DNA from 2 places in the Streptomyces sp. NPDC001407 genome. Region 1 is predicted to be linked to the other one. Evidence: riboswitches for the same ligand, from Rfam matches in the RefSeq annotation. Region 1 holds a riboswitch; the other holds the start of a gene.
What was found. A riboswitch is a leader RNA that binds a small molecule or an ion and turns the genes downstream of it on or off. The one in region 1 is predicted to bind glycine.
Positions count from the first base shown of each region.

Region 2: another riboswitch for glycine. It lies ahead of gcvP (aminomethyl-transferring glycine dehydrogenase); the one in region 1 lies ahead of gcvT (glycine cleavage system aminomethyltransferase GcvT).

Region 1 covers NZ_JBIAWF010000001.1:134,609-139,189, reverse strand. Annotated here, with positions in the region: gene glyA (serine hydroxymethyltransferase) at 1-371, opposite strand, end outside; gene gcvH (glycine cleavage system protein GcvH) at 416-793, opposite strand; gene gcvT (glycine cleavage system aminomethyltransferase GcvT) at 872-1,987, opposite strand; glycine riboswitch at 2,135-2,228, opposite strand; gene ACFY1P_RS00625 (AAA family ATPase) at 2,381-3,040, shown strand; gene ACFY1P_RS00620 (enhanced serine sensitivity protein SseB) at 3,327-4,124, shown strand; gene ACFY1P_RS00615 (enhanced serine sensitivity protein SseB C-terminal domain-containing protein) at 4,281-4,581, shown strand, end outside.
Region 2 covers NZ_JBIAWF010000007.1:9,055-13,635, reverse strand. Annotated here, with positions in the region: gene gcvP (aminomethyl-transferring glycine dehydrogenase) at 1-2,180, opposite strand, end outside; glycine riboswitch at 2,366-2,473, opposite strand; gene ACFY1P_RS12350 (PRC-barrel domain-containing protein) at 2,605-3,039, shown strand; partial or broken gene ACFY1P_RS12345 (DNA polymerase IV) at 3,047-4,403, opposite strand; gene ACFY1P_RS12340 (MerR family transcriptional regulator) at 4,484-4,581, opposite strand, start outside.

The DNA of each region.
Region 1 (4,581 bases):
CCGTGGGCGAGGTTCAGGCCCAGGATGGTGTCGCCGGGGTTGAGCAGCGCGAACATCGCGGCCGCGTTCGCCTGCGCACCGGAGTGCGGCTGGACGTTCGCGTGCTCGGCGCCGAAGAGCGCCTTGATCCGGTCGATGGCGATCTGCTCGACGACGTCGACGTGCTCGCAGCCACCGTAGTAGCGGCGGCCCGGGTAGCCCTCGGCGTACTTGTTGGTGAGGACGGAGCCCTGGGCCTCCATGACGGCGACCGGAGCGAAGTTCTCCGACGCGATCATCTCCAGGGTGGACTGCTGGCGGTGGAGTTCGGCGTCGACAGCGGCGGCGACGTCGGGGTCGAGCTCATGGAGGGAGCTGTTCAGAAGCGACATGAGTTCTTCCTGGACTTCCTGGGCGGGAGGAGGGTGGGGCGGGATCAGCCGGCGAAGGCGGTGTACTCGTCGGCGGACATCAGGTCCGCCGGCTCGTCCGTGATCTTCACCTTGAACAGCCAGCCGCCCGTGAAGGGGGCGGAGTTCACCAGCGAGGGGTCGTCCTGGACGTCCTGGTTCGCGTCGACGACCTCGCCGCTCACCGGGGAGAACAGGTCGCTGACCGACTTGGTCGACTCCAGCTCGCCACAGGTCTCGCCCGCGGTGACCGCGTCGCCGACCTCCGGGAGCTGGGCGTAGACCACGTCACCGAGCGCGTTGGCCGCGAACTCGGTGATGCCGACCGTCGCCACGCCGTTCTCGTCGACGGCCGACAGCCACTCGTGCTCCTTGCTGAAGCGCAGCTGCTGGGGGTTGCTCATGGCTTGATTCTCCTGGATGCGCGAGGGTGCTTGTGCAACGGGTATTGACAGGTGAGACGGGAACGGGACCGGAAGGGGTCAGCGCTGCCGCTTGTAGAAGGGCAGGGCGACGACCTCGTAGGGCTCGTGGCTGCCGCGAATGTCCACAGATACGTCATTTGTACCGGGCGTGGAGTGCGCGGCGTCGACATACGCGATGGCGATCGGCTTGCCGAGCGTGGGCGAGGGTGCACCGGAGGTGACCTCGCCGATGACCTCGCCGCCGGAGACCACCGGATATCCGGCGCGCGGCACCCGGCGACCCGTCGCGATCAGGCCGACCAGCTTGCGCGGCGGGGCGCTCTCCGCGCGCTCGGCGGCGGCCGCGAGCGCCTCCCGGCCCACGAAGTCGCCCTCCTTGTCGAACTTCACGACCCGGCCCAGGCCCGCGTCGAAGGGCGTGGTGGCGGTCGTCAGCTCGTGCCCGTAGAGCGGCATGCCCGCCTCCAGACGCAGCGTGTCGCGGCAGGAGAGGCCGCACGGCACGAGGCCCGCCCCGGCGCCCGCGTCGGTCAGCGCCTGCCAGAGCTTCTCGGCGTCGGCCGGGGCGACGAAGAGCTCGAAGCCGTCCTCGCCGGTGTAGCCGGTGCGGGCGATCAGCGCCGGCACGCCCGCCACGGTGCCCGGCAGGCCCGCGTAGTACTTGAGGCCGTCGAGGTCGGCGTCCGTCAAAGACTTCAGGATGCCGGGAGACTCAGGACCCTGGACGGCGAGCAGCGCGTAGTTCTCACGGTCGTCGCGGACCTCGGCCTCGAAACCGGCGGCGCGCTCGGTCAGCGCGTCCAGCACCACCTGGGCGTTGGAGGCGTTGGCGACGACCATGTACTCCGCGTCGGCGAGGCGGTAGACGATCAGGTCGTCCAGGATGCCGCCGTCGGCGGCGCAGATCATGGTGTAGCGGGCGCGGCCGACGGCCAGCGCGGAGAGGTTGCCGACCAGCGCGTGGTCGAGCGCCTGGCCCGCCCCGGGGCCGGTGAGGGTGATCTCGCCCATGTGGGAGAGGTCGAAGAGACCGGCGCGCGTGCGCACGGCGACGTGCTCGTCGCGCTCGCTGCCGTAACGCAGGGGCATGTCCCAGCCGGCGAAATCGGTCATCGTGGCGCCCAGCGCGCGGTGCAGCGCGTCGAGGGCCGTTCGGCGAGGGGCAACGGTCATGGTGTGGGCTCCCAGGCATGGCAGTGAGGACGTCCTCCCCATCTGTCATCGGAACCTGAGAGGTTCACCGGGAGCGGTCGGCGACGAGCGCGTCCTCGGCTTGCACCTTGGGTGGGACCGCACGGGCGGCCCGCTTTTCAGATCTGCCTCGCCCACGCGGTACGGGGCCTGAGAGATTCAAGGGAGGAACTTGCTCCTTCGGCGCCCAGCTCGGTGGCTGGAACTCTCCCGCGTGGATTCGAGCGGCCGGTATGCAGTTGGGTACGCAGTTGGCGCGCACATCATTGCACGGACCGGCGCGTGAGGGACTGCCCACCGGCCTCTCAATTGGATTACCTTTTCTTTACATTTCACGGGTACGGGGCAGGCACGGCACGGGGGAGGGCGATCGGGGTGCGGACGCGAAGTACGGAGGCGGAGCGGGCGGGGTCCGCGCCGCCCGAACGGCAGGCGCTCGGGCCGCCGTCGGGCGTCGTCGACCTGCGCGGCGGCCCGGCGTGCGCGGAGCTGCGCTGCTCGGCCGGGGATCTGGTGATCGTCTCCGGGCTGCCCGGCAGCGGCAAGTCCACCCTGATGCGGCGGGTGGTGCCCGCCCTGGACGGCGCGGGCGAGGTCGTCTGGTGCGTCGATTCGCAGGACTCCCGCGAGCGGCTGGAGCGGCGCACGCCGCCCCGGCTGCCGTACGGCGTCTACCGCCCGGTCGCGCGGGCCCTCCACTACGCCGCCCTGCGGCGGGCGTTGCGCTCCGGGGCGAGCGTCGTCGTGCACGACTGCGGGGAGCGGGGCTGGGTGCGGCGCTGGTCCGTGCGCGCCGCGCGGCGGCGCGGGGCCGGGGTGCACCTGGTGGTGCTGGACGTGGGCGCGAGGACGGCGCTGGCGGGCCAGCGGGCGCGGGGCCGGGGCGTCTCGGCCCACGCGTTCCGCGGCCACCGGCGGGCGATGGCCCGCCTGCTCGCCGGGGCGGCCGCCGGGGAGGTGCCGCGCGGCGTGGCATCGGTGGTGCTGCTCTCCCGGCGGACCGCCGACGGCCTCGACCGGATCTCGTTCGGCTGACCGGCACTGCCGTGTGACGGCGCCGTGTGACGGGCGGTGTTCCTGTGCAACCCGATGCCTGCCGCGAGCGTCGTTCCCGGTGAGAGATCGGTGGGGGAGCGGTAGGGGAGCGATGGGGGAACAGTCATCCCCCGATGCGCCCCCTGCTTCCGCCCCGGTCCATCCTGACCTGGGACATCGGTGCCGATTCCGGCAGCCGACGGGAGCGGACGGGGGCGCAGCCGTTAGGGTTCGGTTGCGGCTTTGTCGATACGGTGGTTGGACGGCGTTGGGCGAGTTGGACGAGATGAGCATCCCCGAGCAGTACGGTCGGCCCGCGGCCCCGGCCGGTGCCCCCCTTGGGGGCCTCCCCGAGGGCTGGCCCGCCAATGAACTCGAAGCGGTGCTCGCCGCCTCCCTGAGCGTGCCCGGCGCCGGTGCCCGCATCGTCGAGGTGCTCGGCCGCAGCCACCTGTGGGTGCCGCTGCCCAGCGGCGGCGGGCCCGACAGCCCCGGCCTCGACATCCCCACCCTGGAGCTGGACGGCGCCGCCTACGTACCGGTGTTCAGCTCCGAGGCGGAGTTCCTGCGCGTCGTCGGCGACCGGATGTCCTTCACCGTGGCGCCCGCCGTCGAGTTCGCCCGTGGCCTGCCCCCGCAGGTCGGCATCGCGGTCAACCCCGAGGGCGCCATCGGCGCGCCGCTGCCGCCGCCCGCCGTCGCCGAGCTGTGCCGGGCCGGCCGCACGGCCCTCGACGGCGACGCCACCGGCGGCCGGGTGCGGCTCTTCGAGCCGGACTGGCAGGAGGAGCCCACCGCCTTCCTGGCCGCCGCCGGGCTGGAGTTCGCGGCCGCCAAGGTCGTGCGGACCGCGCGCCGGACGCTGGCCAGCGTCGAGGGCGGCGACCCGGCGCTGTTCATCGGCGTCGAGCTCGACCTGCCCGACCCCGGCAGCCGCACCGCCGTCCTGGACGCCCTCGGCCGGGCGCTCGGCACGGCGCCCGTGGCCTGGCCCGTGCAGCTCGTCTTCCTCGACGTGGCGCGGGATCCGGTCGGTGACTGGATGTCGGCGCGGTTGCGCCCGTTCTACGACCGTGACCTGTGACTCCTCCCGTGCCCGCCGCCGCGGGCTCGTAAGCTGGTTGGATGACCGGACCGGGGGCGCTGCCGCGCCCCGGGGCAACGGAGTGGGCGGCCGGGAGACGGCCGAGGAAAGAGGCGGACCCAGGTGAGCGCGGGCGCGGAGAGCGGCGTGGAGCAGATGCTGCGCCAAGTGGCGCCCGGTCGGTACGACACGTACGAGGCGCTGCTCCAGGCACTGGCCGAGGGCAGTGTCTGGATGCTGCTCTGGCACGGCCAGGCGGGCTCGCCCGACGCGCAGTACGGCAACATGGAGGTCGACGGCCTCGGCTACGCCCCGTGCGTCACCTCCGCCCAGGAGCTCGCCGCCAGCGGCTGGAACCGCGCCCACGCCGTCGTCCCGGGCCGTGCCGTCGCGGGCTCGCTCTACCCCGACCGCTGGGGCCTGTGGCTCAACCCGCACGCCCCCGGCGGCGGCGTCG
Region 2 (4,581 bases), on a different contig from region 1:
ACGGCGACCGGGCCGACGCCCGGACCGCCGCCGCCGTGCGGGATGCAGAACGTCTTGTGCAGGTTGAGGTGCGAGACGTCGCCGCCGAAGCGGCCCGGCTTGGCCACCCCGACCAGGGCGTTGAGGTTCGCCCCGTCCACGTAGACCTGGCCGCCCGCGTCGTGCACCAGCGCGCAGATGTCGCTGATGTGCTCCTCGAACACCCCGTGCGTGGAGGGGTAGGTGACCATCAGGACGGCCAGTTCGTGACCGTACTGCTCTATCTTCGCGCGCAGGTCGTCGGCGTCCACCTCGCCGTCCTCGCCGGTCTTGACGACGACGACCTTCATCCCGGCCATCACGGCGCTGGCGGCGTTGGTGCCGTGCGCGGAGGACGGGATGAGACAGACGGTGCGCTGCTCGTCGCCGTTCGCGCGGTGGTACGCGCGGACGGCCAGCAGGCCCGCGAGCTCGCCCTGGGAGCCGGCGTTCGGCTGGAGGGAGACCTTGTCGTAGCCGGTGATCTCGGCGAGGCGCTCCTCCAGCTCCGTGATCAGCGTGAGATAGCCGTCGGCCTGCGACGCGGGCGCGAAGGGGTGCAGCGCGGCGAACTCCGGCCAGGTCACCGACTCCATCTCGGTGGTGGCGTTGAGCTTCATGGTGCAGGAACCGAGCGGGATCATGCCGCGGTCCAGGGCGTAGTCCCGGTCGGCCAGGCGGCGCAGGTAGCGCAGCATCGCGGTCTCGGAGCGGTGCTCGTGGAAGACCGGGTGGGTGAGGAAGTCGTCGGAGCGCAGCAGGCCCTCGGGGAGCGCGTCCGGCGTGGCTGCGTCCAGCTCCTCGATGTCGGCGTCCACCCCGAACGCCGACCACACGGCGGCCACCAGCTCACGGGTGGTGGTCTCGTCGCACGCGATCCCGACGTGGTCGGCGTCGGCCAGGCGGAGGTTGACGCCGCGCTCGAGTGCACCGGCGACGACCTCGGCGGCGCGGCCGGGGACGCGCACGGTCAGGGTGTCGAAGTACGAGCCGTGCGCGACCTCGACGCCACCGGCCCGCAGCCCCGCCGCGAGCAGCGTGGCGTAGCGGTGCGTGCGCCGGGCGATCGCGGCGAGGCCGTCCGGCCCGTGGTAGACGGCGTACATGCCGGCCATGACGGCGAGCAGCACCTGCGCGGTGCAGATGTTGCTGGTGGCCTTCTCGCGCCGGATGTGCTGCTCACGCGTCTGGAGGGCCAGGCGGTAGGCCTTGTTGCCGTCGGCGTCGACGGAGACGCCGACGAGGCGGCCGGGGAGGCTGCGGGCGAACTGCTCGCGTACGGCCATGAATCCGGCGTGCGGACCGCCGAAGCCCATGGGGACGCCGAAGCGCTGGGTCGTGCCGACCGCGATGTCCGTGCCGAGCGCGCCCGGCGAGGTGAGCAGGGTCAGCGCGAGCAGGTCGGCGGCGACGGTGACGATCGCGCCGAGCTCGTGGGCGCGCTCGATGACCGGCCGCAGGTCGCGCACGGCACCGGAGGCGCCGGGGTACTGGAGCAGCACGCCGAAGACGCCGCGCTCGGCGGCCTCCTCGGGGATGCCCTGCGAGAGGTCGGCGACGACGACCTCGACACCGGTCGGCTCCGCGCGGGTCCGGATGACGGCGACGGTCTGCGGCAGGGTGTCGGCGTCCACGAGGAAGACGCCCTGCTTGACCTTGCCGACGCGGCGGGAGAGCGCCATGGCCTCGGCGGCCGCGGTGCCCTCGTCGAGGAGGGAGGCGCCGGAGGTGGGCAGGCCGGTGAGGTCGGCGACGACGGTCTGGAAGTTGAGGAGCGCCTCCAGCCGGCCCTGGGAGATCTCCGGCTGGTAGGGGGTGTACGCGGTGTACCAGGCCGGGTTCTCCATGACGTTGCGCAGGATCACCGGCGGGGTGAAGGTGCCGTAGTAGCCGAGCCCGATCATCGGGGCGAGCACCTGGTTGCGGTCGGCGAGCGAGCGCAGCTCCGCGAGGACCTCGGCCTCGCTGCGGGCGTCGGGGAGCCCGGACTCCTCGGTGGCCTTGATCACGTCCGGCACGGCGGCGTCGGTGAGTTCGTCGAGGGAGCCGAATCCGACCTGGGCGAGCATCTTGGCCTGGGCCGCGCTGTCGGGCCCTATATGGCGCCGCTCGAAGGGCGTGCCACGCTCCAGGTCGGAAAGGGAGATGCGGTGGGCGGTCATCTGCGGAGGCCTCCTGGTCATTGCGACCTGCGAGGGGTACCACGGCGCGGGTACCCGGACGGCCTCCCCCTCTGTCATCTCAACCTGAGAGCTTCACCGGGCCGCAGGGGCCCGGCTTTCACCGTCGGTGAGGACGGGCTTCGGCGTCGTGCCTGACCGGGGCCCGCCCTGCTTTCCAGAGTGACCTCGTCCGTGCGGTACGTGTGCCTGAGAGATTCCGGGGAGGATTTGCTCCTTCGGCGCCCCCGTCGATGCCCGGCTGGGCTCTCGGAGGACTCTCCCGCACGGGGTCTGCGGCCACTCGCCAGCCTACCAGCGCGGACAGGAGCGGAACCCTCGAGTGGCCGGTTCCCGCTTTGTGCCTTTTCGTTGTTGTCGGGAGGGTCTTGAGGGGTTGCCGAGGCGGTCGAGGGGCACGCGAACCATGGGAGGAACGGTGCAGACCGATATCGATCCACGCAGTCTCATCGGCCGCAAGGCGTTCGACCGTGACGGCTCGAAGATCGGCACCGTGGACGAGGTGTATCTCGACGACGAGACGGGCGAGCCCGAGTGGGCGGCCGTACGGACCGGGCTGTTCAGCCGGGACGTCTTCGTGCCGCTGGAGCCCAGCGAGGTCGTGGACGACGCCCTGCGCGTCCCCTACGAACGCGCCCTGATCAAGGACGCCCCGGACTTCGGGGTCGGCCGGCACCTCTCCCCCGAGCAGGAGCTCCAGCTCTACCACCACTACGGACTCGCCCTCCCCACGGCGGGCTCACCGCCGGCCGGCGACGCCGGTGGCGCCGGGTCCGGGCCGGACGAGCGGGCCGGCGAGGGTCTCGGCACCGTCAACGGCTCCGGCGGCTCGGGCGGCTGATCCCCGGTCCGGATCAGCGGCAGGGGCTCCGCCGGCTCCAGCGCGGGGTCGTCGACGGCGAAGGTGCGCACTCTCCCCGGCGTCGACCAGGGCTGTTCGAAGCGGACGGTGACGCGCCCGACCCCGCTGCCCTGGATCCAGCCCGCCCCGAACTCCGCGTGCCGCACGTCCAGCCCCGGCAGCCAGCGGCGCGGCGGATGCGACTCGGCGGCCTCGGGCACCTCGGCGGGCTCCTCGCCCTCGGTCTGGTGGATCTCCGCCGCGGCCGCTTCGGCAGCGGCCGCCGCCTCGCTCGCGGCCTGGGCGAAGAGATCCTCCTGGGTGTAGTCGGCGAGGCCCGTGACGCCGACGCCCAGGAGCCGTACGCCCGCCGTCGTGTCCACGCCCTCCAGCAGCCGCCCCGCCGCCTCCCGCACCACGCCGAGGTCGTCGGTCGGCCCGCGCAGCGTCTCCGAGCGGGTCAGGGTGGAGAAGTCGTAGCGCCGCACCTTGATCACGACCGTCCGCCCCGAGCGCCCGGCCGCGCGCAGCCGCTGGACACATCGCTCGGCGAGCCGGGCGAGCTCCAGCTGGACGCGGACGCGGTCGGTCAGATCCTCTTCGAAGGTGTCCTCCACCGACACCGACTTGGCGTCCCGCTCGGCGACGACGGGCCGGTCGTCATGGCCGGTGGCCAGCGCGTACAGCCCGGCGCCGTGGGCCTTGCCCAGCAGCCGCACCAGCTCCGCCTCGCCGGCCTCACCGGTCTCCGCGACCGTCGTGATGCCCGCGCGGCGCAGCGTCTCCGCGGTGGCCGGGCCCACGCCGGGGATGGCGCGGACGGACATCGGGCCCAGCAGCTCGGCCTCGGTGCCCGGCTCGATGAGGAACAGGCCGTCGGGCTTGGCCCGCTCCGAGGCGATCTTGGCGAACATCTTGGACCCGGCGAGCCCCACCGAGCCGCTCAGGCCCGTCGCCGCGCGGATGTCCCGGCGCAGCCGCTCCCCCACGGCGCGGACCGCGGCCACGGAGGGCTCGGTGCCGCCCGCTTCGAGGTCCACGAACGCCTCGTCGAGGCTGAGCGGCTCCACCAGCGGCGAGAGCTCACCCAGCAACCCCATCACCACCTCGCTCACCTCGCGGTAGAGCGTGAACCGCGGGGTGAGATAGGCGGCGTTGGGACACAGCCTGCGCGCCTGGGCGGTGGCCATCGCCGAGTGGACGCCGAAGACGCGCGCCTCGTAGGAAGCCGTGGCGACCACGCCGCGCGGGCCGATCCCGCCGACCACCACGGGCTTTCCGCGCAGACTCGGCTTGGCCGCCTGCTCCGCCGAGGCGTAGAAGGCGTCCATGTCCAGGTGCAGGATCGTCGGTGCGGACCTCACACCACTGATGTTCCCGCACACCACTGACAATCGCGCTGACGTGCGACGGAGCGTCGGCGGCGGGCCCGCGCCCTGGGCCTTCAGACCGCGCGGTTGCGGCGCCTCGCCAGCTCGTCGGCGGGGTTGTGGCCGATCAGGGTCTCGCCCGTGTCCACCCGCTCGCCGTGCAGCTGGGAGA